DNA from 2 places in the Rhodococcus opacus B4 genome. Region 2 is predicted to be linked to the other one. Evidence: riboswitches for the same ligand, from Rfam matches in the RefSeq annotation. Region 2 holds a riboswitch; the other holds the start of a gene.
The links. Region 2 has a riboswitch for glycine ahead of gcvP (aminomethyl-transferring glycine dehydrogenase). Riboswitches for the same ligand answer to the same signal wherever they lie in the genome.
Positions count from the first base shown of each region.

Region 1 (15,672 bases), 2.2 Mb from region 2:
CGATCTCGTCGGGTTCACCCTGCCGCGGGAGCGGGTTGCCCGAGACGAGTTGGCGGTAGTACTCCTCCGGCCCGAGCGCGCTGCCCTCCGCCGACCGCCGGCTCATCGCCGTGCGCATCGACCCGGGGTGGATCGAGTTGACCCGAATTCCGTCGGGCCCGTATGTGACGGCGTCCGACTTGCTCAGCAGTCGCACAGCACCTTTCGACGCGTGATACAGCGGGACGTTGGAGCCTCCGGTCAGCCCGTGGATCGACGAGAAGTTCACGATGCTGCCCTTCTTCCGCTCGATCATGTGCGGCACCACGTGTTTCGTCATCAGCCACACACCCTTGACGTTGACGTCGAAGATCTGGTCGAACTCGGCAACCGATGCCTCGTGCGACGGGGCGGGCCTGCCGATGATGCCCGCGCAGTTGACCAGAACGTCGGGGACGCCGAGGGTCTCGACGATCGCTGCGACGGCGTCGGCGACACTCGCCTCGACGGTGACGTCGACGGCGAGCGGCGTGATCGCCTTCGAATCCCACGGCGCATCCGGAAGTTTCAGGTCGAGCGCCGCGACCTTCGCCCCCTCCCTCGCGAGCATCCGGGCGGTCGCGCCGCCGAGGTCGCCGTTCGCCCCCGTGACGACGGCGACCTTCCCTGCCACTCGACCCGTCATGACTTACCTCCCACTGCTGCGACGGCCCACGGGCCGACAATCGGAATCCACTCGGTGATGTCGTACGACGCGACGTACCCGTGTTTTCGGAACGGATCACCCTCGACGACGTCGACGACGTCCTGCCGGTCCGCGGCGTCGTAGATCATGGCCGCGCCGGGGTCTTCTCCGGCCGCGAACGGTCCGGACCCGAGGATCAGTCCGCGATCCGCGGCCGCCGCCAGGTAGGTCTTGTGTTCGGGTCGGTGCGCGTCCCGGCCGGCCGGGTCGCCGGTGTAGGCGTAGCGGACGAGGTAGAACGGCACGTCAGACCTCTTCCAGGACCGTCGGTGTGGCGGATTCGCTGCGCAGCGACGCGAGGATCTCGGCGTCCCGGCCGATGGTGTATCCGAAGACGAGGGCGGGCCCGATGTTGGCGCCGTAGCCCGGGTATCCGCCGCCGAAGATGCTGACCGCCGCGGAACCGGCCGCGAAGAGTCCCGGGATCGGCTGGTTGTCGTCGTCGAGGACCTGGCTGTGCCGGTCGACGGCGAGGCCGGAATAGGCGCCGAGGTCGCCCATCTCGATCTTCGCCGCGTAGTACGGTCCCTTGTCGAGCGGCTCGAGGTTCGGGTTGGGCTGGTGCTCCATGTCGCCCTTGAAGTGGTGGAACCAGTTGGATCCGCGGTTGAACTTCGGGTCCTCCCCCTTCGCGGCTCCCGCGTTGAACTCGGCCAGGGTCTTCTTCAGCCCGGCGGCGTCGACCCCGATCTTGCGGGCGAGTTCCTCGACCGTGCCGGCCTTGTGGAGGAATCCGGTCTTCTTGAAGTACCCCTGCGGGATGGGCCACGGCTTCGCGTAGCCGATTCCATACTTGTTCATGGCTTTCGAGTCGGCGATGATGTAGCCGAACGTCTCGTCCTGACCGGCGTTCTCCTGGATCATCGCCATGCCGAAGTCGTGGTACGAACTCGACTCGTTGGCGAACCGTTCACCCTTGCGGTTCACGGCGATCAGTCCCGGGAGCCCGAACGCCCGCAGGTGCGGGAAGATCCGTTGCTGTCCGCGCAGGCCGGTGAACACCGTGACCGGCGCCCAGGCGGCCGGTTCGTGGACGTCGGTGTCGACGTGCCCGCCGAGCGGTGCGGCCAGGCGCACGTTGTCGCCGTCGTGCCCGACGGTCGGGGTGAAGTGGTTGTCGCCGTGCGGATCATGACCCCAGTACTCGGCGCGCAGGGCCGCATCCGAGGAGTAGCCGCCGGCCGCGATGACGACACCGAGTCGCGCCTCCACCGTTCCCGCGTGCACGCCCCCGAGTACCGCGCCGGTGACGACGCCATTCTCCGACTGCAGGATCTTCGTCACGGGCGTCCCGGTCCACATCCGGATGCCGAGCTTCGCGGCGGACGAGACCATCCGCACCATGAGCGAATTGCCGTTGGTCCGGTCGAACGAGCGGCGGCAGAGCACCGTCTCGACCCACGTCTTGAGGAGCTTCTTCGACACGTAGGCAAGCGATTTCCACGACTGGTTGGCGTGCAGGAACTGCGCGATGTCGGGTCCGACCTCGGGCATGTACCCGAAAACGGTGTACGTGTCGAGGTAGGGACGCAACCGGAGCCGATTCTCGCCCAAGGTGCGCGCGTCGACGACCTTGCCGGAGATCGCGCGTCCCGACGGCTTCGCGCCCGGTGCGTCCATCTGATAGTCGGGAGCCATTTCCGGATAGACGAATTCGACGTCGGTGTCACGCTCGAGCCAGTCGATCGCCTCGGGGACCTCGTCGAGGAAGGTGTCAACCATCTCGGCCTTGTAGCAATCCTTGGCGAGAGCCCGGATGTAGGTTTCGATCTCCTGACGGGTGTCGCCCTGCGCGACGCCCTGCTTGTTACCCGGCACCCACGCCCAGCCGCCCGAGATGGCGGTGGTGCCGCCGAGCCACTGCGACTTCTCGGCGACGACGACACTGTGGCCCTCGCTCGCAGCCTTGAGCGCGGCAGCCATGCCGGCGGCCCCGGAACCGATGACCAACAGGTCGCATTTGACAGTTTTCGAGCTCATACGTGGACCTTCCCTGGAGAGTCGCCACTCGATCGGAACGTTTGAAAGGTCTGGTGTGCAGTCACTTTCGACTGAACCTTCGTGACCGGTGACGGTGTGTTCGTGCCACCCACTGTGGCCGAGCCGAGACTGGCGTCACAGCCTGACTCCAATGGATGGAAAGGTTTCTGTCAGTGCCGCGATCCGCGCGTTATCGCGCGGGTGATGCCGCGCGACGCCGTCGTCAGCGCCGCCACCACCGACTGCGGGTTCGCCTGGTCGTGCGGGATGACGACAGACAGCGCGGCGATCACCCGTCCTCCGTCGCTGTCCCGCACGGGCACAGCGACTCCCGTCGCGCCGGGGGTGATGAGACCGGCGGCCACCGCGAAATGCTGATGGCGCACCTCGGCGAGGAGACGCCGCATCTGCTCGGGATCGGTGACGGTGGCGTCGGTGTACCGTTCGAGCGGCTCCGACAGCAACTCGTCCTGCACGTCGCGGGAGGCGTGGGCCATCAGGACCAGACCGGACGAGCAGGCGTGCACCGGCAGTCGTCCGGCGATCTTGGTGACGTTGACGACGGAGCCGCGGGTGGAGAGCCGTTCGACGAACAGCACCTCGTTGCCGTCGAGGACGCCCAGCTGAGTGTGCTGTTTGATCGCGGCGTTCACGTCTTCCATGAACGGCATCGCGGCCTCGCGCAGGCTGAGGGTGTGCGAGCCGCGGGAGCCCAGCTCCCACATCCGCACCCCGATGCTGATGCGGGTGTCGTTGCGTTCGAGGAGGCGGTACTTCACGAGTTCGCCGACGATGCGGTGCGCCGTCGCGACGGGGAGGTCGGACCGGCGCGCGATGTCGGACACCGACAGGGACGGTGTGTCCGCGTCGAAGGAGGACAAGACCCTCACGACGCGGGCAGTGACCGATTCTCCTGTCGGTGTCCGTGACATCGCCCCATTGTCCTCCGGCTACTCCCGCGAGGTCGACGGACGCCCGAGTTCGGCCAGCGGCACCCGGTACGTCTCGCGGGCGGTGAAGGCGGCCACGGACGAGATCAGCATGCAGAGCGCCGTGAAGACGGCGACCGGCACCCACGCGTTCACCCCGGTCCCCAGCAGCGCCCAGCCGATCGCCGGGGCGAAACCGGCGATGAGGAAACCGATCTGCGTGCCGACGGCGAACCCGGAATATCGCACGGGCGCAGCGAACATCTCGGTGAAGAAGCTCGGCCACAGGCCGTTCACCATCGAGTAGAACAACGTCATCGTGAGCAGAGCAGCGAGGAAGATCAGCGGAACGGAGCCGACCGAGATGGCCCAGAAGTACCCGAAGATCGTCACGCCGCACCCGAGAGCGCCGGTGATCCACACGGGGCGGCGCCCGACGCGGTCCGACAACTTGGCGAGCAGCGGTATCGCGACGATGGAACCCGCGATCGACGCCGACGACGCCCACAGCATCGTGGTCCGGTCGATGCCGACGTCGGGTCCGGTGGCGTAGGCGAGCCCGAAGACGGTGAACACCGTCTGCCCGACGGCGAACAGCGAGCACAGGGCGATCCGCAGAACGTCCCGCCACTGGGTGGTCACGACGGTGACGACGGGCAGCTTCTGCACTTCCGCGTGCTCACGCGACTCCTCGAACACCGGGGTCTCGTCGAGCTTGGTGCGCACGAAGTAGGCGACCACGAGCATCACGGCGCTGCACCAGAACGGGATTCGCCATCCCCAGCTGTCGAGCTGGTCCTTCGGCAGCGCGGCCACGGGGATGAAGACGAGGGTCGCGAGCACCATCCCGGCGGCGTAACCCGTCATGGTGAAGCTGGTGAAGAAGGCCCGCCGCCCCTCGGGTGAGTGCTCGAGCGTGAGCGTGCTGGCGCCCGCCGCCTCGCCGCCCGCCGAGAATCCCTGCGCGAGGCGGCACAGGACGAGCAGGATCGGGGCGGCGATGCCGATCTGCTCGTACGTGGGCAGGAAGCCGATCGCGAGACTCGACAGGCCCATGATGAGCAGCGTCAGCAACAGAATCTTCTTACGGCCCAGCTTGTCTCCGAAATGGCCCAGCACGATTCCGCCGACCGGCCGGGCCACGTAACCGACGCCGAACGTCGCGAGCGCGGCGACCGTGCCGATCGCGTCGTTGCCGGCCGGGAAGAACGTGTGCCCGAAGACCAGGGCCGCGGCGGATCCGTAGATGAAGAAGTCGTAATACTCGAGCGCGCTGCCGAGGAACGACGCGAGCGCCGCCTTCTTCGGCGTCTTCGCGACGGCGGTGGGGGGCGTCTCGGACGTCGGACTTTCGTGCGTCACGGCGGATACGTTCATCGGCTCTCCTGCGATCGGGCCTGGCGTGGTGGAACTCAACGTGCCAACCGCCGGTACGCGTGCGCAACGTCACATCCATCCATTGGAAAGCCGGCGGTGCTCCGCCCCTCTCGGACGAACGGGACGCTCGTAGCGTCAGATCGAACGAGCGTCCCGTTCGTCCAGGCACCGGCAGCGCCTACGGCTACGCCGGCGACAGCTCCCAGCCGGTGCTCATGTCCCGGGCGAGGTCGGGCACCCGACGCAGCACCCGCTGACTCTCGACGAAGTCGCGGAACGGGATCGCGAGCAGAGCGCGCAATTCGCCCGGGCGGCCCTCGGCGAGGCGCTGGTAGGACGAGGCGATGTCGCTGACGATGTACTGCCAGCGCGGCTCCCGATCGGCCCAGTTGAAGCCGGGCAGCGGTGTCCGGAGACGGTAGTCCGCGCCGTTCACGTCACCCGTCACCGACATCGGCGTCACCCTGCCCGGCGCGCGCGAGCCGGGAACTGAGGGCTGTGCCGCGACGGTGGTGGCGTACGTGAGCGCCCGGCCGATGCCGTGGCGCGCCGCCGCGGTGACGTCCCACTGGTCGGCGATGATCTGATTCTGTTCCCGCGACGCCATCCGGAACAGGGCATCGACGTATCCCCCGGGCGTGCCGGCGAAGATGCCGTTCCAGGCGATCTCGGCATTTTCGTCGAGCAGTCCCGCGGCGGCCATCTCCTCGATTGCGGCCCTGCCCTCGTTCAGGTACGCCTCGTGCATGGGCACCATGTCGAAGTAGATGTGCTTCTGCATCATCAGCAGGCGTTTCTGATACCAGTCCAGGTCTTCGGCGGTCATCGCCGGGCCGAGGGTGGCGAGCATTCTCGGGTCCGAGGGCAGGAGCGTCATCGCCTCGCCGGGCAACCCGCCGGCCGCGGACGCGACGGCGGTGCCGAGCGTGTGGACGGCGTCCACGCCGAGCACCGTCCGGCCGAGGTCGAGGTCCCAGAAACCCGCGGCGAACGAGCCTCCCGCCAGCCCCGCCATGCCCGACCAGTAGAGCTCGGCGCGCTGGAGTTGATAGCGGCCGTAGTTCTCGTACACCCGGTCGACCACCGCCGCGTTGGCGATCAGCCCGGCGTTCGGATCCCACCCAGCGAGGTCGATGCCCGACGCCTCGGATCCTCGAGCCAGCCAATACTGTTGCAGCAGAGCGGAGTACCTGGTCGGCGCGACGCCGTCGGAGCGGGCGGCGGCCAGCGCGGCACCGAGCGGGGCCGAGTCGGTGGGCAGCCGGGGGTCGAGACCGCCGATCGACTCCGCCGCGGCATTCGCGGGCGTGAGGTCGAGGAGGTCCGCGTAGCCGTCTGCGTGCGCGACGTTCGGTGCCGGACCGGCCAACGCGAGGACCCCGAGCAACGCGACGAGCACCCCGCGGATCGTCGTGTTGCGGACCCAAGGTGATTGGCAGTGCACAGCACCGGGCATGTCAGGTATTTAACAACATATATGTGATTGTGTCCGGGGTTTGCCGAGATTCACCCCCACGTGAGTGCTGAAGAGTCCCCCGGCACGCAATGCGACTCACGTCAGGGGTTTGCCGAGATTCACCCCCACGTGAGTGCTGAAGAGTCCCCCGGCACGCAACGCCACTCACGTGGGGCCGAGTTCACCCAGGACGGCAGAGAGGATGATGTGCGCGCTGGCGATGACCGTCTCGATCGGCTGAGGGTTCTCCGACAGCACCCATTGCTGGGCGATCATCAACACCGCTCCGACCAGGCCGGTCGCGAGGGTGCGGAGGTGGAAGTCAGGGAACGCGGCACGGTCGACGGCCGGACCGATGACGACGAGCACGGCGTCCACGAACGACCGCGTGACGCGGCGGTAGGCGTTGTCGACCTCCGGGCCGACGCCGAGGACCTCCTGGAACGCAATCCGTGAAATCCGCGGGTCGTCCGCGACGGACCGAAAGAACGCGGTCAGCGCCCCACGGACCCGGGCGTCCAGATCGGCGCCCCCCTCCACCGCGCCGCGCAGGACGCTGTCCCGGAGACTGTCGGTCACGCTCGCGTACGCCGCCAGCAGCAGGGCCTCACTGTCGTCGAACGACTCGTAGAAATAGCGCTTGGTGAGCCCGGCGGTCGCGCAGATCTTCCCGACCGTCGCGGACCGGTATCCGCTGGTCCCGAACACCTCGACGGCGGCGTCGACGAGGCGCGCGCGCCGTTCTTCCTGACGCTGGCGAGGGCCCGCACCGCGGTAGGTGCGGCCCGTCTCGTCGAGCCTGGGCGAACTCACTCCCCAATATTGACACCGCACAGTTCCAGATACAAACTGACACTGTCCGGTGCCAGATCACACGCCAGGAGATCCCATGCCCACGCTCAGGAACAAAGTCGCACTCGTCACCGGCGCCGCGCGGGGCATCGGAGCCGCAACGTCCCGCGCACTCGCCCGCAAGGGCGTCAAACTGATCCTGATCGATCTGGACGCCGGACCGCTGAAGGCCCTCGCCGCCGAACTCGGTGCCGACGTCGCGCTCGACGTGGCCGCCGACGTCTGCGACCTGGCCGCCGTGCAGAAGGCCGTCGACGCCGGAGTCGCGAAGTTCGGCGGCATCGACCTCGTTGTCGCGAACGCCGGCATCGCCAGTTACGGCTCGGTGATGCAGGTCGATCCGGCCACGTTCAAGCGGGTCATCGACATCAACATCCTCGGCGTCTTCCACACCGTCCGAGCCGCGCTACCGTCCGTGATCGAGCGCAAGGGCTACATCCTGGTCGTCTCGTCGCTCGCCGCATTCGCGCCCGCACCCGGACTGGCCGCGTACAACACGAGCAAGGCCGGCATCGAGCATTTCGCCAACACCCTTCGTCTCGAAGTCGCGCACCACGGCGTCGCCGTGGGCTCGGCCCACATGTCGTGGATCGACACACCGCTCGTTCAGGATGCAAAAGCCGACCTCACCGCATTCAACCAACTTCTCGCCGTCCTGCCGGGACCGCTCGGCAAGACGACGTCGGTGGACGCATGCGTCGACGCGTTCGTCGACGCCCTTGCCGGGCGTAAGCGCCGCGTCTACGTGCCGCGGTGGGTCGAGCTCGTCAGCTGGCTGAAAGCGGTGGTGACGTCGCCAATCGGGGATCGCAGCCTGCTGCCACACGTCCCGGAGATCCTGCCGCGGATGGACGAGGAGGTCGCGAAACTCGGACGCTCCACCAGCGCACGTAATGTCGCTCTCGACGACGTCGCCGTAGACCCGAAATAGCCCCCGCCCCACCCAGGGAGAGAGTGTTCATGTCACAGACCGATATCCCCGCCGACACCGCCGGCGCGAAGGCTCCCGTCGAACATCTCGACATGCTGATCATCGGTGCCGGACTGTCCGGGATCGGGGCCGCGTACCACCTGCAGGACAGATTCCCCGGCCGGACGTACGCGATCCTGGAGAGCCGCGAGTCGATCGGCGGAACGTGGGACCTGTTCCGCTACCCCGGCATTCGGTCCGACTCCGACATGTACACCCTCGGCTACCGGTTCCGGCCGTGGGAGAACGACAAGTCGATCGCCGACGGTCCCTCGATCCTCGAGTACGTCAAGGACACGGCGGCCGACCACGGCATCGATCGGAACGTCCGGTTCCGGCATCGGGTGATTCGCGCCGAATGGTCCACCGCCGACGCGCGGTGGACGGTCGACGCCGAGCGCACCGACACCGGCGCGACCGTCCGGTTCACCGCGAACTTCCTGATGTCCTGCAGCGGCTACTACCGCTACGACGAGGGCTACACCCCCGAGTTCCCGGGCATCGACCGGTTCGCCGGGCAGGTCGTGCACCCGCAGAAGTGGCCCGAGGACCTCGACTACGCGGGCAAGCGCGTCGTCATCATCGGGAGCGGGGCCACCGCCGTGACGCTGGCACCGTCGATGGCCGCCGAGGCCGCGCACGTGACCATGCTGCAGCGCTCGCCCACGTACATCATCTCGATGCCGGCCAAGGACAAGCTGGCCAACAAACTGCGACGCCACCTGCCCACGCGGCTCGCCTACGCGCTGACACGGTTGAAGAACGCGTCGGTGGCGACGGCGATCTACCAACTGTGCCGGCGGTACCCGGAGTTCATGAAGGGGCGTATCCGGCAACTGCAGGAGAAGTGGCTGCCGAAGGGCTACGACATCGACACCCACTTCACGCCCCGGTACAACCCGTGGGATCAGCGACTGTGCCTCGTGCCCAACGGGGATCTGTTCCGCTCCATCCGCAACGACGAGGTCTCGATCGTGACCGATCACATCGACACGTTCACCGACACCGGGATCACGCTGAAGTCCGGCGACGAGTTACGTGCCGACGTCGTCGTCACCGCAACGGGTTTGAACCTGCTCGCGTTCGGCGGGATGACACTCGCCGTCGACGGCCACGACATCGACCTCACCGAGACCATGGCGTACAAGGGGATGATGCTCAGCGGGGTGCCCAACTTCGCGTTCGTCCTCGGCTACACCAACGCATCCTGGACGCTCAAGGCCGACCTGGTGTGCGAATACGTCTGCCGCCTGCTCGCGCACATGGACGCAAACGGATTCGCGCAGTGCGCCCCGGAGCGGGACAGCGCGGTCGAGGAGGAGCCGTTCCTCGACTTCGCCGCCGGCTACGTGCTGCGGTCGGTGGAGTCGTTCCCCAAGCAGGGGTCGAAAGCACCGTGGCGCCTGCGGATGAACTACTTCCGCGACCTGGTGGCACTGCGGCACGGCAAGGTCGTCGACGACGCTATGCGCTTCGCACCCGTGAGTACTTGTTAACCGCCGGCGGTTAACAAGTACTCACGGGGCGGAGCCATTCCGACATTCGGAATCGGAGTTGGAAACGGGCGGCCTGTCCGCCACGGTAGGTGAAGTCGTGAGCCACATCACAGCCCACCTCCGAGGAAGAGCAGGTTCCGCGCATGCAATTAGACCTACGCGAACGCATCGACAACAGTCCGATGACGCGCTACCAATGGGGCGCCATCGCCATCTGCGGTCTACTCAACGTGCTCGACGGCTTCGACGTCCTCGTCATGGCATTCACCGCGCAGTCGGTGTCGCAGGAGTGGGACCTGTCCGGTTCCGTCGTCGGCCTCCTTCTCAGCGCCGGACTGTTCGGCATGGCCGCGGGGTCGCTGTTCCTGGCGCCGTGGGCAGACACCATCGGTCGCCGCGCCATGATCCTGCTGTGCCTGGCGCTGGCGTCGTCGGGAATGCTGCTGTCGGCGGTCAGCCAGAACGCGATGCAACTCGGCCTGCTCCGCGCTCTCACCGGGGTCGGGATCGGCGGAATCCTCGCCAGCAGCAACGTGATTGCCAGTGAGTACGCGTCGAACCGCTGGCGCGGGCTGGCCGTGAGCCTCAATTCCACCGGGTACGCCGTCGGCGCCACCCTCGGCGGCATCATCGCCGTCGTGCTGCAGAACTCGCTCGGCTGGCGATCGGTGTTCCTGTTCGGTGGCCTGTGCACGGCCGTGATCATCCCCGTCGTCTACGCGCGGCTCCCCGAGTCGATCGACTTCCTGCTCGTCCGTCGCCCGGCCAACGCCCTCGCCCGGATCAACGCGTTCGCGCAGCGGGCCGGTCAGCCGCCCCTCGACGAACTGCCCGCACCGCGCACCGCCGCAACAGCGGACGCCGGATTCGCCGTGCGCGTGCTCCTCTCCCCGGAGCGGCGCCGCAGCACCCTCCTGGTGTGGTTCGCGTTCTTCATGGCGATGTTCGGCTTCTACTTCGTCACCAGTTGGACGCCGAAACTGCTGGTCGAGGCGGGCATGTCCGCGAACCAGGGCGTCACCGGCGGTGTCCTCCTCAACCTCGGCGGCATCTTCGGCGCCACCCTGCTCGGCGCACTGTCGGCACGGTTCGCCCTGAAGCGGGTGCTCATCGCCTACCTGGCAATCGCGGGGGTGCTGCTCGTCGTCTTCGTCCCCGCCACCGCATCGATCGTCATCGCGTTCGGGCTCGGTGCCCTGATCGGCGTGTTCGCCAACGGCTGCATCGCCGGGCTGTACGCGATCACGCCGTCGGTCTACTCCCCGGCAGTCCGGGCCACCGGAGTCGGCTGGGGCATCGGCATCGGTCGCGTCGGCGCCATCGCGTCCCCGATCGTCGCGGGCGCCCTCCTCGACCGGGACTGGTCGCCCACGCAGCTGTACATCCTGGTCGCCGCCTCCTTCGCCCTCGCCGGACTCGCCGTGTCGCGGTTGCGGTTCGAGAAGACCGCCGTGGACGCCACCGCGGACGCACCGCTGACCACCCACTGAGGCGGCTCCGCCGCCCGTGAGTGGTTGACGAGTGCAGAGACTCGTCAACCACTCACGGGCCCGGAGGGCCTAGATCCCGACCTTCGACAGGATTGCCGTCATCGCCGCCCGGACGCCGGTGGACAGGGTGGGCTCCGCGACCGGCGCGAAGAACGGTGAGTGGTTCACCGGCACAGGCTTTCCGCTCTCGAGCGTGTCGGTGGTGTGACCGCCGAACATCCAGAACACCGACGGCACGCCGATCACCTCGGCGAGCAGGCCGAAGTCTTCCGAACCCATCATCGGCGACGACAGTGTGACGTTGTTCTCGCCCAACACCTTCCGCAGCTCGGCGACGAGATCGGCGGTGGCGTCGGGATCGTTGTAGTTGCGCGGGAACGTGTACAGCTCCTCGATCAGGGGCTTCGGTGCCCCGGACGCGTCGGCCTCGGCGTAGATGATGCGGCGCAGCGCGGCGTTGACCTTCTCACGGACCCCGGGGTCGAGGGTGCGCACGTTAATCGTGAACTCGGCCCGGTCCGCGATGATGTTCTCCTTCAGTCCCGCATGGAACGTCGCGACCGTGACGACCGCCGGCTTCAGAGGGTGCACCTCGCGGGACACGATGGTCTGGATGCGGTTGATCATGTTGACGCCCTGGATGATCGGGTCGATCGAATCCTGAGGCTGGGAGCCGTGTGAGCCCTGACCGTAGACGGTGACCTTCAACGAATCGGCCATGGCCATCGCATCGCCACTCGTGACGTGCACGGTGCCGGCCAGCATCGGTCCGACGTGCTGCCCGAAGACGATTTCCGGCTTGGGTGCCCGATCCCACAGGCCATCCTCGATCATCGCCCTGGCGCCTGCAGCCGTTTCCTCGCCCGGTTGGAAGAGGAACACGATCGTTCCGGCCCAGGCCTCACGCGCGCCGGCCAGCAATTCGGCGACGGTGAGCAGGGTGGCGACGTGCGTGTCGTGGCCGCAGCCGTGCATCACGGGCACCTCGGTGCCGTCGTCGAGGTGTCCGGTGGCGGTGCTGGAGTAGTCGACGCCGGTGTCCTCCGCGATCGGCAGCCCATCCGAATCGGCGCGGAACGCCACCGTGGGGCCCTCGCCGTTGGTCAGGACACCGACCACTCCGGTGCCGCCGCAGACGAACGTGTCGATCCCCAGGGCGACGAGGGAACTCTGGATCAGCTCGGCGGTCTTGTGTTCCTGCATCGACAGTTCCGGGTTCGCATGCAGGTGGCGGTAGAGGTCGTGCATCTTCGTCCGCAGCTCGTCGGTGAGCGCGATCGGCAGGTCGGTCATGGAGCCTACTTTCGAATCAGGTGAAGGTGAGGTATTTCCGCGCATCGATTCTTACTCGATGGTCGCGAGACCGGCAGGGCTCTGGTCGTTCTTGTTCCTGAGGAACCAGGCGAGGACCGCCGTCACGATCACCGCGATGGCGGTGGACGACAGCGCGAGGCTCGGCATCGCCGGAACCACGACGAACGTGATGATCGCGGCCACCAGCAGCGCGACCACAGTGGCCCGGGGCTGCTTCATCGACACGATCGCCTGCACGAGGACCGCCCCCAGGACCGAGGGAAGGATGTAGGAACGGGTGACGGTCACGATATCGGCGGGAATCACACTGATCAGCCACGTGCCGAGCAGCCCGACGAACACCGCCAGCGACACGAGGTGCACCATCGCGGCACCGCAGATAGCCAGGACCGCAGCCAGTTCGGCCCGCTTGGTTCCCGGCTTCGCGCCGATGTTCGTCTGCGCGATCAGCGCGGCCGGCAACAGCTTGTTCGCGATGTTGCCGATCATGAACGCCTGGTACATCGCGGCCGGCCCGAGGATGGGAAAATAGGTCAGGGGTTCGACCAGCCAGATGATGAAGAAGGTCCCGGCGACCGCTGCGAACGCGGTCCACAACTGGCCCGCCGTGACGTCCACCTCACCCGAGAACACCAGGTACAGAGGCGCACCGATCGACAGGAGCAACCCGACGATCATCGTGAGGCGACCCCAGCGGGACGTGGTCTTGTCGAATTCGGCGAGTTCACGCGTGCCGGACACTGTTACGGCTTCGTCGGTAGTCATCGAAAGTCCTTTCCGTGCGAGTCGTGAATCAGGAGGTGACCAGGTAGGTGACGGTGAGTGCGACGAGGATCGAAATGCCCAGTCCCCATTCGCGGAGCCAGCTCTTGCCGAACGTGCGGGCGACGAAGAGGCAGATCCCCATCGCGACGGCGGAGGCGGCGAACGCGACGATGTGGTAGCTGGATTTCGTCAGTTCCTGAAAGCCCAGCGAGGCGAACGCGCCGATCAGAGCGGCTGAGGGGACGACCGCCATCAACGCCGGATTCACCGTGCGGATCTTCGCGTCGCCCCGCTTGAGCAGTGGAGTGAGGATGAGCGCGGACAGCATCCACATCACGCCGCCGATGCTCATGGCGAAGAAGGCGACGACGAACACGTTCTGTGTGTAGGTGTCGGCGCCGAGTTTCGCACCCATCGACTCGGCGGCGATGCTGGCCGCGGACACGTCGTACGCGGCGGAGCCGATCAAACCGATGCGGGCCAGAACGGCGGGCGTGCCGAAGAGGGCGAGGAGGGCGATCGCGACGAGACAGACCGCCAGGGACGGTCCGATCGCCGACACGGCCCCGGAGCGGAACGACACCTTCATGTCTTCCGGCGACATGTCCGCGACGGGTGCCACCTTGCGAACCGCGGTCATGTAGATCGCCGACTGCACGACGATGACGACGAAGATGCCGGCAACGGCCACCCAGAGAACAGGCGAGTTGGCGACAGCCATGATGTTCGTGGATGTCCCACTAGCAGTCACATTCATGGATCTCCCAGGGAGAGTGAGCAACCGGTGAGCCGATTGCTCGAGCGATGTGAGGGTGATCCGGTGGATCGCCTCGGCTGACACCCGCTCTGTTCCGTAACCTGAGAGTTTGGAGACACACTCGTGCGAGTGGTCATCGTGCCCCGTCGGTGAGCGTGCCGTTACAGGCGACACGCTGCTCTCCAGAGTTCCCGACCCTGACTGTCCTGGTGCCTGAGAGTTTGTGGGTACTTGCTCCTTCGGCGCCCGGGACGCGGTCCCGGAACTCTCCAGCCAGGTTCATAGGGAGAAACCATCGAGATGGTTCCGAATCGAACTGACTCGGGACGTACTGTTCCGCAGACGTGTTACGAAACGATGACCGAACCGTTCCGAAGTGTAAACACAGTCAGTTGATGAATCCCATACTGCGCGTTCGCATGCCGAACACCTCATGTGAGTGGCAAAGCGTGCGCAAGCACACTTTGCCACTCACATGGGGGTCAGCCGTGGACGTGGAGCGGTTTGCCGGCCACCGCCATCAGCGCCTCCCCGAGTGCCTCGCCCTGGGTGGGGTGGGCGTGCACGTATTTCGCCGCCTGGGCGGCGTCGACCTCGAAGTTGTACAGCAGCTGCGCCTCACCGATCAGCTCGCCGACGCGGTCGCCGACCATGTGCACACCGACCACGACACCGTCCGGCGCGACCACCAGCTTGACCGCCCCCGACGTCTTGAGGATCTGACTCTTGCCGTTGCCGGCGAGATCGTGGACGACCGTCCGGATCTCGTCGCCGAACTTCTCCCGCGCCGCGGTCTCGGTCAACCCGACCGACGCGACCTCCGGGTGGGAGTACGTGACGCGGGGGATGCCGGTCTCGTCGATGACGTCCGGACGGAGCCCAGCGATTTCCTCCGCCACGAAGATGCCCTGCTGGAAGCCGCGGTGCGCGAGCTGGAGGCCGGGCACGATGTCGCCGACCGCGTAGACGTTCGGCACCGTGGTGCGCAGTCGGTCGCTGGTGACCACGAATCCCCGATCGAGGACCACTCCGGTCTCCTCGTAACCCATCGAGGAGGTGTTCGGACCACGACCGACCGCGACCAGTACGACGTCGGCATCGAGCACGTCGCCGGAGTCGAGGGTGACGGACACCGAGTTGTCGTCCTGCGTCACGTCGGTCACCCGCACGCCTGTCTTCGCGGCGATCTTGCGACGACGGAACGCCCGCTCGAGATACTTGGACACCGTCTCGTCCTCGTTCGGCACCAGCCTGGACATCGCCTCGACGATCGTGACCGACGTACCGAACGACGCCCACACACTGGCGAATTCGACGCCGATGACGCCCCCGCCGAGGATGATCGCCTTCTTCGGGACCGACGGCAGCACCAACGCCTCGTCACTGGTGACGACCCTGCCGCCGATGCTGATGCCCGGCAGCGTCTTCGGTGACGAGCCCGTCGCCAGGACGACGGCGGCGCCGGTGATCAGCTCGCCGTCCACCTCGACACCGTTGGGCCCGACCAGCCGTCCACGGCCGTTGACGACGGTGATGCCGTACGAGTCGACGAGGCCCTGCAG
Region 1 is NC_012522.1:2,834,928-2,850,599, forward strand. It holds gene ROP_RS13105 (SDR family NAD(P)-dependent oxidoreductase) at 1-664, opposite strand, end outside; gene ROP_RS13110 (YciI family protein) at 661-969, opposite strand; gene ROP_RS13115 (FAD-dependent oxidoreductase) at 971-2,704, opposite strand; gene ROP_RS13120 (IclR family transcriptional regulator) at 2,875-3,636, opposite strand; gene ROP_RS13125 (MFS transporter) at 3,655-5,010, opposite strand; gene ROP_RS13130 (hypothetical protein) at 5,195-6,466, opposite strand; gene ROP_RS13135 (TetR/AcrR family transcriptional regulator) at 6,632-7,279, opposite strand; gene ROP_RS13140 (SDR family oxidoreductase) at 7,356-8,249, shown strand; gene ROP_RS13145 (flavin-containing monooxygenase) at 8,279-9,784, shown strand; gene ROP_RS13150 (MFS transporter) at 9,928-11,274, shown strand; gene ROP_RS13155 (amidohydrolase) at 11,344-12,567, opposite strand; gene ROP_RS13160 (hypothetical protein) at 12,619-13,353, opposite strand; gene ROP_RS13165 (DUF5058 family protein) at 13,382-14,074, opposite strand; glycine riboswitch at 14,198-14,298, opposite strand; glycine riboswitch at 14,302-14,393, opposite strand; gene lpdA (dihydrolipoyl dehydrogenase) at 14,593-15,672, opposite strand, start outside.
Region 1: it holds a riboswitch for glycine, as region 2 does, so the genes downstream of both, ROP_RS13165 (DUF5058 family protein) here and gcvP (aminomethyl-transferring glycine dehydrogenase) in region 2, are expected to answer to the same signal.

Region 2 (15,672 bases):
GCACACGCACGGCGGCCAGATGTGGCCGCTGGGTTATCTGGTGCCGCTGCAGCAGCCGTCGGTGACGGGACTCGACCGCATCGGCAACACCGTCCTCTACACGACCCGCGGCGTCGGCGCGTGGGGTCCGCCCGTGCGGGTGGGCGCCCCACCGGAGATCACGATCCTCGAACTGGTGCGCGCGGACTGACCGCGAAGGCCCGTCCCGCCGAAGCGGGACGGGCCTTTCGTGTCAGGCGCCTTCGAACGCGGAGATCGGCGGGCAGGAGCACACGAGGTTGCGGTCGCCGTGCGCGCCGTCGATGCGCCGCACCGCGGGCCACACCTTCGGCCGGGCCTTGCCGCGGGGGAACACCGCGGTCTCGCGGGTGTAGGGGTGGTTCCACTCCGCCGCCAGGCAGCCGGCCGTGTGCGGGGCACCGCGCAGCGGGTTGTCGTCCACCGTCCACTCCCCCGAGCCGACGCGGTCGATCTCGGCACGGATCGCGATCATCGCCTCGCAGAAGGCGTCGATCTCTTCGAGGTTCTCGCTCTCGGTGGGCTCCACCATCAGCGTGCCCGCCACCGGGAAGCTCATCGTCGGAGCGTGAAAACCGTAGTCGGCGAGGCGCTTTGCGACGTCGTCCACGGTCACACCGGTGTCCTTGGTGATCGGCCGGAGGTCGAGGATGCACTCGTGGGCCACCATGCCGCCCTCGCCGGTGTAGAGGACGGGGAAGTACTCGTCCAGGCGGCGTGCGATGTAGTTGGCCGACGCGATCGCGGTCAGGCTGGCGCGGCGCAGTCCGACGGCGCCCATCATCCGGATGTACGCCCACGTGATGGGCAGAATCGACGCGCTGCCGTACGGGGCCGCGGAGATCGGTCCGGCGGTGCCGAGTTCGGGTGCGAGCGGATGTCCGGGCAGGAACGGGGTGAGGTGCGACCGCACGCCGATCGGTCCGACACCGGGGCCGCCGCCGCCGTGCGGGATGCAGAACGTCTTGTGCAGATTGAGGTGGCTGACGTCGCCGCCGAACCGTCCCGGCCGGGCCAGGCCGACCAGGGCGTTGAGGTTGGCGCCGTCGACGTACACCTGGCCGCCCGCGTCGTGGACGGCGGCGCAGATGTCGGCGATCTCATGCTCGTACACCCCGTGGGTGGACGGGTAGGTGATCATGATCGCCGCGAGGCGCTCGGCATGGTCGGCGATCTTCGCCCGCAGGTCGTCGAGGTCCACGTCACCGTTGGGGCGGCACGCGACGACCTCGACGCGCATCCCGGCCATGACCGCCGAGGCGGCGTTGGTGCCGTGGGCGCTCGACGGGATGAGGCAGGTGTCGCGGTGATCGTCGCCGCGGCTGAGGTGGTAGTTGCGGATCGCGAGCAGCCCGGCGTACTCGCCCTGGCTACCGGCGTTCGGCTGCAGGCTGACCGCGTCGTAGCCGGTGACGGCCACCAGCCAGTTCTCGAGGTCCTTGATGATGCGCAGAATTCCCGGCGTGTCCCCTGTGGGCGCGAACGGGTGCAGTCCGGCGAACGCGGGCCAGGTGATCGCTTCCATCTCGGCGGTCGCATTGAGCTTCATCGTGCAGGAGCCCAGCGGGATCATGCTGCGGTCGAGTGCGATGTCCTTGTCGGACAACGCCCGCAGGTAGCGCAGCATCGCCGTCTCGGTACGGTACCGGGTGAACGCCTCGTGCTGCAGGTAGTCGGATCCGCGGAGCTGCGACTCCGGCACGGACGTGCCCGCCTCCCGGGCCACGGGGCCGTCGCCGCCGAATGCTGCCAGCACGCGGGCGACGTCGTCGTCGGTGGTGGCCTCGTCGCAGGCGACGGCGACGTGATCGGCGTCGACGAGCCGCAGGTTGATGCCGGCGTCCTTCGCCTTCGCCACCACGTCGGCCGCCCGCCCGTCGACACGCACGAGAATCGTGTCGAAGAAGTGCTCGTGCACGACGGTGGCCCCGGTCCCCCGGAGTGCGGCCGCCAGAGAGTGTGCCGTGGCAGCCACGCGCAGGGCGATCGCCTTCAGGCCCTCGGCACCGTGGTAGCTGGCGTACATGGCCGCGAGGATCGCGAGGAGCACCTGCGCGGTGCAGATGTTCGACGTCGCCTTCTCACGGCGAATGTGCTGTTCCCGGGTCTGCAGCGCCAGCCGGTAGGCCTTGTCGCCGTCGGCGTCTACGGAGACGCCCACCAGCCGGCCGGGGAGCTGACGTGCATGTTTGGTGTGCACGGCCAGGTATCCGGCGTGCGGGCCACCGAAGCCCATGGGGACACCGAACCGTTGGGTGGTGCCGAAGCAGGCGTCGGCACCGATCTCGCCGGGCGGGGTGAGGAGAGTGAGCGCCAGCAGGTCCGCCCCGACCGCGACCAGTGCGCCGCGCTCGTGGGCTGCCGCGATCACGTCGGTGTAGTCGGCGATGCGGCCGGACGCACCGGGCATCTGTCCGAGGACGCCGAAGAAGTCGCCGTCCGGCAGACCGGCGGACAGGTCGGCCACCACGATCTCGATGCCGAGCGGCTCGGCCCGCGTCTCGACGACGGCCAGCGTCTGCGGGAACAGGTCGGCGTCGACGACGAACCGCGGGGACTTGCTCTTGCTCGCGCGGCGCAGCAGCGTCATCGCCTCGGCGGCGGCGGTGGCCTCGTCGAGCATCGACGAGTTGGCGACCTCCATGCCGGTCAGGTCGGCGACCATCGTCTGGAAGTTGAGGAGGGCTTCGAGGCGGCCCTGGCTGATCTCGGGCTGGTACGGCGTGTACGCGGTGTACCAGGCCGGGTTCTCGATGATGTTCCGAATCAGCACCGGCGGGGTGAGGGTGTCGTAGTAGCCGAGCCCGATCATGGACGTCGCCACGGTGTTCTGCGCGGCGAGCGCCGACAGTTCGGCGAGCGCCTCGTGCTCGGAGACCGGTGCGGGCAGGGCGTCGAGGCCGTCGGCGATGCCGCCCGTGACCCCGTCCAGGATGACGGCGGGAACGGCCTTCGACGCGAGGTCGTCGAGCGAGTCGGCTCCGACCAGTTCGAGAATATGCGCGAGTTCCGCAGCGTTCGGGCCGACATGACGATCGGCGAATGTACGGCTTCCAGCGTCGATCACGACAACTCCCAAGCAGTTCGGAGGATCAGGACACGCCCCGCTCGGCGGAACGTCCCTCCCCCTCTGTCGCCTGCTCGGGTAGAGCGCCTGAGAGATTCGGTACCGTCCGTTCGCGTGCGAAGACGGCCCTTTCCCCGTGGGCGGGTGGGTGCTCCCACCGCTTTCCAGAGACGTCGGAGCCCGCACGGTCCTGTTTGCCTGAGAGATTGACGGGGAGGTGTTGCTCCTTCGGCGCCCGAGCTCCCGCACGCACTATGTGCTTGCAGTGCCCGGAACTCTCCCGCACGGCGTCGACGCACCGCCATTCTATGTCACGGCCGCAGACAGCGGCGCAAGCAGCGCCGCGGTCTGCGGGTTGTGGGCTAGCCCGTCTTGCGGCTCGCGCGGTTCTTACGCCGCGACGCCAGCTCGTCCTCGGGGCTCTGCTCGCTCTCGCCGCCGTCGGCTCGCTCTGCCGGGAAATCGGCGATGGTGCCGGTCAGTTCGCGCATGGCACCGCTGACTGCGATACCGAACACACCCTGCCCGCCCTGGAGCAGGTCGACGACCTCCTCGGCGGACGTGCATTCGTAGACCGTGGTCCCGTCCGAGAAAAGTGTGATCTTGGCCAAGTCCCGCACCCCACGCTTACGGAGGTGGTCGACGGCCACGCGAATGTTCTGCAAGGATATTCCGGTGTCGAGCAGTCGCTTGACGATCTTGAGGACGAGGATGTCCTTGAACGAGTACAGCCGTTGGCTGCCCGACCCCGCCGCGCCCCGAATGGACGGCACCACGAGGGATGTGCGAGCCCAGTAATCGAGCTGGCGGTAGGTGATTCCCGCGATCTGGCAGGCGATGGGGACGCGGTATCCGACGAGGTCGTCGGGCACGGAATCGTCCGGAAAGAGGCCCGGCTGGATCTCCTCGGAGCTGAACTCGGGCTCGGCAACGTTGTCGCCGGGCGCAAGATTCAGCGCATTCTCCTGCGGCCGATCTCCCACTGACTACTCCCTCTCGCATGTTGCACTGAACCCGACGATCAGTGCGCCTGTGACGCGCGTCGCCAGTGTCCACGGCAATCCGCAGCACGTCGAGCGGCGCAAGCGCCACCAGTGACATCGAGCTAGTCCGTACCCTGAACCTACTCAGCGTACGCCCGATACAATCTGCAGGGCAGAAAATCACTGCACCGAACGCTATGACTCCGAGGAGACGGGGTCAACGCAACGCGCCGGAGGAACCTCAACCGTTACTGCGCCGGCGGCCCTTCCGCGGGAGAAACTAGCCGTCGGTGGCCTTGAAATCGTCCGGCGACACGGACTCGAGGAATTCCTTGAACTTCTCGACCTCGTCCTCACGCTCGTCGGGCATGACCAGACCGGCCTCCGTGAGCACCGCTTCCTCGGCGAAGATCGGGACCCCGACGCGCAGTGCGATGGCGATGGAATCGGACGGGCGGGCCGAGACGCGGGTGTTCTGGTCGAACACCAGGTCGGCGTAGAACGTGCCCTCGCGGAGGTCGACGATGCGGACTTCCTTCAGGGTGCGACCGAACGCTTCGATCAGGTTCTTGATCAGGTCGTGGGTCAGCGGCCGCGCCGGCTCGACCCCCTGCTGTTCGAGTGCGATGGCCGTGGCCTCGGTCTGTCCGATCCAGATGGGCAGGTACCGCTCGCCGTCGGTTTCCCGCAGCAGCAGGACAGGTTGATTCTGGGGCTGCTCGACACGAACTCCGATCACGTGCATTTCGCTCATCGCGTCTGCCTCCACCCTGCAATGGTCCGTCCGCGGCACACAATGCCGTACCAGGATTCTATTCGATTCGTGTCTGCTCTTCGACCGTACAGCCGTTCGAGCGCAGCGCCGTTGGGAAGTTCGGGACCGCCGACGAACTCACCTCACCGATCGAGCGCACCTCGGACCGCCGACTTCACCAGGCAGGTGTGCAACGTCAAGGACAACGCGGCCAGTTCGCGCACCATCTCCTCGGCGCGATCACGCGCGCCCGCGTCGCGGCCCTTGGCCACGGGCCCCGCGATCTGCGCGACCAATCCGGCCTCGCGGTCGGCGGCCAGCTTGAACGCCCTCAGGTGCCGCACCTCGAGTCCGAACTCGGACATCGCTCTCGCGGTGCGCGCCAGTGTCACCGCGTCCTCGTCGAAGAACCCGGCGGGCCCGGGAACGACCAGGCCTCCCCGGGTCAGCTCGACGAGGAACTTCTCGTCGATCCCTGCCCGGGAGATCAGATCGTCGCGGCTGATCCGCACCTCACGGTCGGTGCGGAATTCCTCCGGGGAAACCTCACCCGGGGCCACGGTGAGCGCGCGCGGCCGGCGCGGCGACGAATCGCCTGCGCCGACCGTGGCCACGCCTCTGTCGATGGCCTCGAGCTGCTCCTTGATGACCTTCAGCGGCAGATACTGATCGCGCTGCGCCGTCAGGACGTAGCGCAGTCGTTCAGTGTCGGCGATCGAGAAACGCCGATACCCCGAGGGAGTGCGCTGCGGGCTGATGAGACCCTCGGCTTCGAGGAATCGGATCTTCGAGATCGTCACATCAGGAAAATCGGGACGCAGCCGATCCAGCACGGAGCCGATCGACATCCCCGAATGCGCCTGCTGCTGCCGCACCGCGGTCATTGGCTACCCGCACCAGCTGACGTCTCACCGATCTGCGAGCCACCGGCCGTGGTCCGGGGTCCGGTCAGGAAGACCAGCCGGAACTTGCCGATCTGCACCTCGTCGCCGTTCGCGAGGACTGCCGAGTCGACGGGCTCGCGGTTGACGTAGGTACCGTTGAGGCTGCCCACGTCGACCACCTGGAACTCGTCGTCCTCCTGGCGGAATTCCGCATGACGACGGCTGACCGTCACGTCGTCGAGGAAGATGTCGCTGTCGGGATGCCGCCCTGCGGACGTCGTCGGCTGGTCGAGCAGGAAGCGCGACCCTGCGTTCGGTCCACGCTTGACGACGAGCAGAGCAGAGCCCGCGGGCAGTCCCTCCACACCCGACACCGGGGCCTCCGGAGCCTGGGTTGCCGAGGAGTTGTCGAGCTCATTGAGAAAGTCCGCGCGGAAGACCGACGTGGTTTCCGCCGGCGTCTCCCCATAGACCGCGTCGTTGCCGTTCTCGCTCACCGTTTCTCCTCCTAGTTCGATCATCCAGCAAGATTCGCTGGACTACGCAATGCCACTCGGTACTACATAATTCGGTACCCGTGCACATTAACTTCTGTGCAAACTCCCACGATCACATTCAAACTACGGACCTGCGCCCCGACACGGCACATGCGTTCAACATTGACCGTACCCTGCGCACGCCGGTGCGTGTAGTGAGACAGGCCGCCAGTACATTACGAACCGGTATTCCGACAGCGGATTTCCCCGGCAACCCCGTTTTCCGGGCTGTCGGCACCTTCCGAAACTATCCGATTACCGCTTCGCGTGTTCGACGGGAAATTATCCCGCCGTGAGGTCTGCATACCCGGCGGCGTCCAGCATTTCGGCCAGTGCCGCGTCGAGGGCCGCCTCGTCGTCGACGCCGAGTTCCACCAGCCACCCCTGCCCGTAGGGCGCGGAGTTCACGAGTTCCGGGTTGCCGTCCAGATCAGCGTTGGCGGCAACGACTTTCGCCGTCAGCGGGGCGAAGATGTCGGAGACGCTCTTGGTGGACTCCACCTCGCCGAACGATTCGCCCGCCGTCACGTCCTCGTCGACCGCCGGAAGCTGGACGAAGACGACGTCGCCGAGCTGGGACTGCGCGAAGTCGGTGATGCCGACGCGCACCGTCGTGGGCCCCGTCCGCTCGACCCACTCGTGTTCGGCGGTGTACCGACGATCGGCGGGGATTTCGAGCTCACTCACAGTGGCTTCCTTTCGATGGCAATCCGCGGGCGGATGCAAAGATCAATTTCCGGGCTGAGCGTATTGGCGAGGTTTCGCCTCCCGCAAGGCGGAGATCGTGACCTGCTGCGATTGTTCGATCGTCAACTGTCCACCGCTGCGGGCGACCGTGTCGACCACCCCGCCGGGAATGTTCAGGGCCGCCGCCAGAGTCGGCGGATCACCGATGGCGACAACTCCGTAGGGGGCGTTCACCTTGCGGCCGTCCACCGACACGCCGCCTGCCGAGCCGGACACCCAGGAGTCGACGCCGATCCGGATGGGTGGGCCGTCGGCACCCTGGACCTGGATGGCTTCGGCGCCGGCGGCGCGGAGCTCCTGGACGAGGTCGAGCAGGACCTCGGATCCGACCCCCCTGTTGGGGTCGGTGATGCGCATCGTCACTCCGGGGCCGGTGGCCGGTGCGCTCCCGACCTGGATCGACAGGGCCGTCAGCCGGGCCTGCGCCTCGTCGAGCGCCGCCCCGGAACTGCCGCTCTGTTGCAAGGTTGCCAAGGTCTGTTCCAGCGATGCGATCTCCTGCCGCAGGGCCGCCTCCCGCTGATTCAGCGTGTCCAGGACGACCAGCAGATCCGCGGGGCTCGCCGAGTCGAGCGTGTCGCCGGACCCGGTGTTCTTCACCTGCGTCACGATCGCGATTCCCAGCCCGCCGAGAAGGAGCGCGGCCAGCAGCGCGAAGACGACGTGTGAGCGCCGCGACGTCGTGGGTTCGGTGCCGTGCAGTTCGTGTCTGCCCTCGTGCCCGCTCACGTCGCGATCACGCCCCGAACAGACGCCGCCGCAGCGCGGCCGCGTTGCCGAAGATGCGGATGCCGAGCACGACGACGATCGCGGTGGACAGCTGGGTCCCGACACCGAGTTGGTCACCGAGCCACACGATCAGCGCCGCCACGAGGACGTTGAACACGAACGAGACGACGAACACCTTCGAGTCGAAGATCTCGTCGAGGTATGCGCGCAACCCGCCGAACACCGCGTCGAGCGCGGCGACGACGGCGATGGGCAGGTAGGGCTGCACGGCATCGGGCACTTGCGGGCTGAACACCACTCCCAGCACGATTCCCACGATCAGGGCGAGCACCCCGTAGATCGCGGATCCGCCCTTCAGCGCTGCCTTCATTCGTGTGACGCCTCCATCCGACTCCGCCGTTGTCATCGTGTTCCTGCTTCCCGGGCTGCCCGCACTTCCCGCGCCGGGGCGGCGGGCAAGTGGAGATCGTCGGCCTCCGCGACCGCGAATCCGATGCCGTACAACTGCGCCACGCTGGACATCCGCAGGTAGGCGTCGCTCACCACGAATCCGGTCTGCATGGGTCCCTGCGGGCCGATGGCGGAGACCACGTACGGCGAGAACACCGGCTGGTTGTCCACGAGCATCGCGCCTCCCGCCTGCCGGATCGTCACCGACGGGCCGATCCGCACGTCGCCGACCGCGATGGCCTCGGCACCGCCCGCCCACAGCGAGTTGACCACCGACTGCAGGTCGCGATCGAGCACCACCGCCTTCCCCCCGACACTGCGCTGGGACGAGTCGGACAGGTTGGGCTTGGCCGCGGGGTCCGTGAGCGTCACGGTCAGTCCGGGACCGTGCACGGCCTCGACCCCGGCGTCCCCCTCGAGCCCCCGTAGCTCGTCGAGCAGCGCGGCACCGCGAGCGTCCCCGGCCAGCGCGGTGGCCCGGGCGTCGTCGGCCTGCGCCGACAACGTGTCCCGGGTAGCCGCGAGCGCACCGGCCCGGTCCTCCGCGTCCTGCACCTTGCTCAGCAGTTCGGAGCGCACCTGCTCGGTGCCCGGGATGCGTTCGGTGGCCTGCCGGTAGGCGACCGACAGCACCAGGCCCACGAGCAGTGCACCGATCGCGATCCACACCTGCCGGCCGACCCGTGTCTGCCGCGAATGCCCGTGCTCGCGATCCTCTGCCGCACCCTCGTAGCCGGGGTCCAGATGATCGTTCATCAGAGACTGCAGCAGGGACGGCACCGGATTCCTGCGAACGCCGGACTCGGTCCGCTTCATCAGCGGGCCTCGCGTTCGTCGCCGCCCGATCCTCGCGCGGGAACGGTGCGCGCGACGGTCACCGCGTTGACGGTGTAGAGCAGCCCGGTCCACACGTACAGCACCGTGCCCCAGACGAGGAGCGCGGCCGCGAGCGGCTGCGCCACCGTCGCGATGCTCCAGTCACCCTGCGCCGCGAGGGTCATCGGCAGCGCGAACATGAGCAGGAACGTGGCCCCCTTGCCGAGGTACATCACGTCGGGTGGTGGCAGTCCGCGCCGCCGGTAGATGAGCAGTGTCAGAGCGAGAACGGCGTCCCGGCCGATCAGGATCGCCGCCACCCACCACGGGATGAATCCGCGCACGACGAACGTCACCAGCGTCGTGACGACGTAGAGGCGATCGACGAACGGGTCGAGCAGCGCGCCCAGCTTCGACGACTGGTCGAGGATCCGGGCCAGCTTGCCGTCGAGCCAGTCGGTGAAGCCGCTGATCATGAGGATCGCGAGGGCCCAGCCATCGGAGTGGGTGACGAGCAGCAGGTACACGAAGAGCGGCACTCCGAGCAGGCGCACCACGCTCAGGAGATTCGGGACGGTCACGATCCGGTCCGACCGCGCAGTGTCCCGGTCCACCGAATTCACCAATATCTCCCCAGCGTCGAGTGCGGACCTGTTCTCGGGCGCTCGTCGCACCGCTCTCGCCACTCTTCCACAACCGGGACCGTGGCCCGTCGATCGTCCCCCGGAGAATCCATCGGCGCAGTTCAGGCCTTCTCACTCGCCCGCAGCGATGTGCGGTCGCGGCGGCGCCGGAACCCGGGCGACGGCGTCCGCGGTCAGACTTCCCAGGTACAGCCACCCGTCGTGCTCGCGCACACCGGTGACGGGTGCGTAGCTGCCCTTGCCGCCGCGCAGGCTGTGCACGATCCGGCCACGCTGATCGAGGGCGACCACCCAGCCCGCGTGCACCGGGTTCGGCTGGACGGCTTCGGGCAGGTTCGCCGCGACGATGCGCAGGGCAGGGTACGGCGCGAGCAGATCCAGCAGTCGCATCCGCGGGCTGTAGAGCGCCACCCAGAACAGCCCGTCGTGGGTCTGGGACGTCATGTTGTCCGGGATGCCGGGCAGATTCTCCGCCCACACGGACGTGCTGCCCTGCGACGGACCGGCCAGGTCGACGCGAGAGATCTGGTACGAGCCGGTCTCGGCGACGAGGACGAACGATTCGTCCGAGGCCAATCCCACGCCGTTGGCGAACTGCAGTCCCTCGGCGAGAAGGTCGGTCTCCCCTGTGCGCGGGTCGAGACGCAGCAGGCGACCGGTCCCCCGGTGTTCGAGAAGGTCGTACCGGTGGTCGGCGATCGTGAAGTGCGCGGACGAATCGGTGAAGTACACGGTGCCGTCGCGGCCGACCGCAGAGTTGTTGCACGCCACGAGTGGGCGCCCGACCGCGGTGTCGGCGAGCACGTCGATGCGCCCCTTCTCGTCCACCCTCAGCACGCCACGCTCGGCGTCGCAGATCAGGTACCGGCCGTCGTCGAGGACCTCGACCCCGAGGGGCCGCCCGCCCGTGTTCGCGAGTTCGGTGGCGTCACCGCGGCTGTCGAACCGCCAGATCCGGCCGTCGTTGCCGCCGGTGACCACCCGGCCGTCGTGATCGACGGCCACGTCCTCCGGTCCCTCTCCGGCGGGCAGGGCCCAGCGGTGCACACCGTCGAGGACTCCGTTGGGAGCGAGCACTCCCGTGAGCGGAGGTGGCGGCGGGGCGTGCCAGACGACGGGGTCGACCCCGGTGCGGTCGAGCTTGCGGGCGAGAGACTCGAAGAAGGTCACGGACTGTGAGATTAGTCGCGGAACCCGGTGGACGTGGCCGCCTACCGCCAGGCGAAGACGGGTTGGTCGAAACCGTCGATCCGGGTGTGCCGGTCGTGCAGCGCGACCTCCCGGAACTGGTACACGACCGCGCCCGTCGGGGCGTGCACGAGGTGACGCCGGAACGGCCACTGGATCACCGGCTTCGACGATTCGGGAATCTCCACGAATCGCGGCTCGGCATCGATCTCGGCGACGCCCACCGAGAACACTTCCGCCACTTCCTCGTGATTGGGGACCAGCGAGGCGATCGACTGCTCCGACCACACGACGAAGGGCGTGATGACGTATCCGGAGCGGGTGACGTAGTCGTCGAGTCTGCCGAGTACCGCGGACGGCCCCACGTCGAGGCCGAGTTCCTCGTGCAGTTCGCGCCGGGCGGCGTCCGCGCCGGTCTCCCCCGGATCCACCCCGCCACCGGGCAACGCGAACTGCCCCGGATGCGCGCGCATCTTGCTCGGTCGCCTGGTCAGCGGAACGGCCTGACCGTCCGCGCCGTCGTTCATCACGGCGATCACGACCGCCGCGGACCGCCGGTTCGTCGGGTCCACGATCCGAGGTTCGAATCGTGCCAGCGCGTCGGCGAGCCGTTCCCTGCTGAGTACGTGCCCATCCACCATCACCCGACAGTATCGCCACTCGCCGCGAAACCCACGTTCCGCTCCCCCGCGTTTCGAGGCCCGCGCGTCGAGTGCCCGCCGTCAGCCGAGCAATTGCTGCCTGATCTCGTTCTTGAGGACCTTCCCGAGTTTGGAACGAGGCAGATCGGGCCAGACCAGGATCTCCTTCGGGGTCTTGACGCTGCCGATGCGCGCCTTCACGAACGCCGTGAGCGCGTCGGCCTCGATCGGTGTTCCGGCCCGCGCCTGGACGACGGCGACGACGCGTTCGCCCCACTTCTCGTCGGGGAGCCCGATCACCCCGCAGTCCTGGATCCCCGGATACGCCATGAGCGCCTGTTCCACTTCGACGGAATAGACGTTGAATCCGCCGGTGATGATCATGTCCTTGGCACGGTCGACGATGTACAGGAAGTTGTCCTCGTCGAGGTATCCGATGTCGCCGGTGTGATGCCAGCCGTGTGCCGATGCCTCCTGCGTCGCAACGGGATTCTTGTAGTACCCCGCCATGACGAGTGAGCTGCGCACGACCACTTCGCCTCGTTCACCTGCCGGCAGCAGGATTCCCTGCCCGTCCATGATCGCCACCGTGACCAGCGGGGAGGGTCGGCCCGCGGAGCTCAACCGGGCGGTCGCCACCGAGCCGTCCTCGTGGAAGTGGTCTTTCGGCGCCATCGTCGCGATCATCATCGGTGCCTCGCTCTGCCCGAACAGCTGGGCCATCACCGGCCCGATCCGGGTCAGCGCCTCGCTCAGCCGCGTCGGCGAGATCGGCGCCGCGCCGTACCAGAAGCATTGCAGCGAACCGAGGTCCGTCGTCTCCAGGTCGGCGTGGTCGAGCAGCATGTAGATCAGGGTCGGTGGGAGGAAGGTGTGGGTGACGCGGTCCCGGTCGATGTGCGCGAGGAACTGCCCGAGATCGGGCGCGGGCATGATGACCACCTGCCCGCCGAGGGTGAGGATCGGAAAGCACAGGACACCCGCCGCGTGGGTCAACGGCGCGAGCGCGAGGTACACCGGTCTGCCGTCGAACGGGTAACTCATCAGGGTCAACGCGGACATCGTCTCGATGTTCCGGCCGGTGAGCATCACCCCCTTCGGGCGTCCCGTCGTCCCGCCGGTACCGACGATCAGCGCGAGGTCGTCGACGGGCTCGGCGTCGAGGCGTGCGGCACCCAGCCAGGTGTCGAAGGATTCGGCGTACGTCTCGTCGCCGTCGAGGCACACGAGCGTCGTGAGCAGCGGCAACTGCTCCCGGATCCGATCGACCAAGGGCGCGAACGCCTTCTGGAAGATCAGGCAGCGGCAGTCGAAGAGGTCGAGCAGGTCCCGATTCTCCGCCGCCTCGTTCCGGGGATTGATCGGGCACCACACCGCCCCCGCCCGGCTGATCCCGAACACGCAGGAGAACGCGGTCGGATCGTTGCCGGACAGGACGGCCACCTTGTCGCCCGCGGCGATCCCCGACCGTGCCAGCGCCGCGGCGACCCGCCGGCTGAGGTCCTGGACGTCCGCGTACGACAGCGTCCGCTCGCCCATCGTCAGGCACGGCGACGACGGTCCGAGCGAGGCGCCCTTGTCGAGGTAGTCGGTCAAGCGCATCGTGCGACCCTCCTGACGGTCGGCCGGACGATCAGTTCTGCACGGTGACGACCGGCTCCATCACGAGACCGAAACTGCGCAGAATCCCGAGGAGTTCGCGATGACCGAATGCTTGGCACGCCGACGCGAGACCGGTCTTCTTCGGCGGCTGCTGCAACAGGGAGTGCGCTGCGTACGCCTGCAGGAGACCCGTCTGCTTGTAGTTGCAGTTGCCGTGGATGACGCAGTGCGCACGACCGAGCGGTCCCGACGCGTACACGGAGTCGAGGGACGTGTTGACGCGCGGGTTCTCCCGCGGCGGCATCCCGGCCTGCACGGAACCGGCGATCTCCGCGAGCGCCGCGTCCTGCTCGTCCGCGGGGAGGGTCTTGATCTGCTCCTCGACCATCTTCTGCGTCGCGACGACGCCCTCCATGACGGAACGGTCGAACACGCCGCCCGCCGCCTTCACGTTGGCCACCCGCGGATCGTCCTTGAACCACACGGGATGGCAGGTCCCGCCCCAGGGCAGCGCGAGCGCCATCTGGTGCTGCCCCGGAACGACGACGTCGAATGTGGTACCGGGGTCCCACTTCGCATACCGGTTCTGCTCCAGGTAGTACCAGTCGGCCTTGAGGATCGTGAAGATCGTCTGCGTGGACGCGTAGGTGGGAAAACCCTTCCACAGCACCAGGATGTCGAGTGTGTCCAACCCCGGCGTCTCCAATGCGATGTTCGCGGCGATCTCGCCGGTCGTGTACATCTGGGCGACTCCGGGAGACAGCAGCAGACCCTTCTCGGCGAACTGGTCGCCGAACTTCGCCTGCACGTCCAGAACCCAGTCCTGCTCACCGGTCGTGTCGGTGTAGTGACATCCGGCGGCGAGGGCCGCCTCGACGACGACGGCACCGTACTTGATGAACGGACCTACCATGTTGCTGACCACCCGTGCCCCGCTGAACAGTTCGGTCAGCGCCGGGACGGTGTGCTCCACCTCGACCACGTCGTGGTCGACGGTGTCCAGGCCGGGAACGCGGTCCAGCACTTCCTGGATCCGCTTCTTGTCCCGTCCCGCGGCGACGAACGGAATGTTGAACTCGCGCAGGTATTCACACACGAGCCGTCCGGTGTAGCCGGAGACTCCGTAGACGATGACGGGTTTCTTGTCGGTCATGGCGTGCCTTTCGAAATGTGAGAGGTGTCCGGGGAGTTCGGCTACATGCCCATGCCACCGTCGACCGGCAGGCCGATTCCGGTGACGAAGCGGGCGGCGTCGGAGGCCAGGAAGACGACGGTGTCGGCGATGTCCGCGACCTCACCGAGCCGCCCGAGCGGGGTCAGGCCGATCACGTCGGCGACCGCGGCGTCGGCACTGGGCCACAGACCGAGCCTCTCCATGTCCGCGGCCAGCCCGAGTCCCATCTCCGTGGCGACCAGCCCGGGGTACACGCAGTTCACGCGGACGCCGTACCCCAGTTTTCCCGCCTCCTGAGCCGCGACCCGGGTCAGCCGGTCGACCGCCGACTTGGTGGCGGAATAGCCGGCGATGCCGGGGAACGGAATGGTCGCGGCCACCGACGAGACATTGACGATCGACCCTCCCGCACCCGCGGCGCCGCCGGGACGCATCGCACGCAGACCGTGCTTCAGGCCGAGCGCGACACCGAGGATGTTCACGTCGCACATCCGGCGGACGTCGGCGGGGTCGATGTCGACCACGAGTGACGAGATCTCGATGCCGGCGTTGTTGATCAGGAGGTCGAGTCCGCCGAGTTGCTCCACGGTGGCGGCGACGGCGCGCTCCCAGTTGCCGTCGTCGGTGACATCGAGGGTCACGAATCCGGTGTCGACGCCGGACTTCCCGAGGGAGTCGGCCGTTGCGCGTCCCTCCTCCTCGAGAACGTCGCCGATCACCACCGCCGCACCGGCGTCGGCGAGGGCAGCGGCCATTCCCGCCCCCAGCCCCTTCGCACCGCCGGTGACCAGCGCTTTTCGTCCTGCAAGATCACGCACGCTCATTCCGACCTGCCTTCGCACCGAGACGATTCGCGGAAACCACGTCGCGAGACACTGTTCGCATTGTGGTGTGAATCACAGCGTATTCAACTTTGGACGACTGTCAAGATTTCCCTTGACGACTGTCAAGATTTTGTTGCACAGTCGTCAAGGAGCGCGGGCTAGACTGATGCACACCGTGCTGAACTCCGCGAGCCGAACAGGAAGAATGCCGTGACACCCGTCGCCGAGAAGAACGCCGACCGGGTTTCGCGCCGCCAGGTCGACAAATTCGCCGAGCGCCGGGATCAACTCGCCGAGGCCGCGTTGCAGACCCTCTCGGAACTCGGCTACGCCCGCACCAGCCTTCGGGAGATCGCTCAGAACTCCGAGTTCTCCCACGGCGTTCTGCACTACTACTTCAGCGACAAGGTCGATCTGATCACGCACTGCGTCCGCCATTACAAGGCGCGCTGCGTCACGCGCTACGACGGCGTGGTCGCCACGGCGCAGACGTCCGACGAGTTGAAGGCGGGATTCGGCCGGGTACTCGTGGATTCGCTGCGCGGCGAGGCCTCGATGCATCGCCTCTGGTACGACCTCCGCTCGCAGTCGCTGTTCGAGGAGTCGTTCCGCGCA
Region 2 is NC_012522.1:661,414-677,085, forward strand. It holds gene ROP_RS03030 (metallophosphoesterase) at 1-190, shown strand, start outside; gene gcvP (aminomethyl-transferring glycine dehydrogenase) at 233-3,085, opposite strand; glycine riboswitch at 3,261-3,378, opposite strand; gene ROP_RS03040 (MerR family transcriptional regulator) at 3,448-4,068, opposite strand; gene ROP_RS03045 (bifunctional nuclease family protein) at 4,349-4,822, opposite strand; gene ROP_RS03050 (transcriptional regulator FtsR) at 4,966-5,706, opposite strand; gene garA (glycogen accumulation regulator GarA) at 5,703-6,203, opposite strand; gene gcvH (glycine cleavage system protein GcvH) at 6,525-6,929, opposite strand; gene ROP_RS03065 (DUF881 domain-containing protein) at 6,972-7,718, opposite strand; gene ROP_RS03070 (small basic family protein) at 7,726-8,088, opposite strand; gene ROP_RS03075 (DUF881 domain-containing protein) at 8,121-8,984, opposite strand; gene ROP_RS03080 (CDP-alcohol phosphatidyltransferase family protein) at 8,984-9,607, opposite strand; gene ROP_RS03085 (SMP-30/gluconolactonase/LRE family protein) at 9,740-10,798, opposite strand; gene ROP_RS03090 (NUDIX hydrolase) at 10,840-11,457, opposite strand; gene ROP_RS03095 (acyl-CoA synthetase) at 11,539-13,059, opposite strand; gene ROP_RS03100 (DUF5938 domain-containing protein) at 13,091-14,212, opposite strand; gene ROP_RS03105 (SDR family NAD(P)-dependent oxidoreductase) at 14,254-15,057, opposite strand; gene ROP_RS03110 (TetR/AcrR family transcriptional regulator) at 15,268-15,672, shown strand, end outside.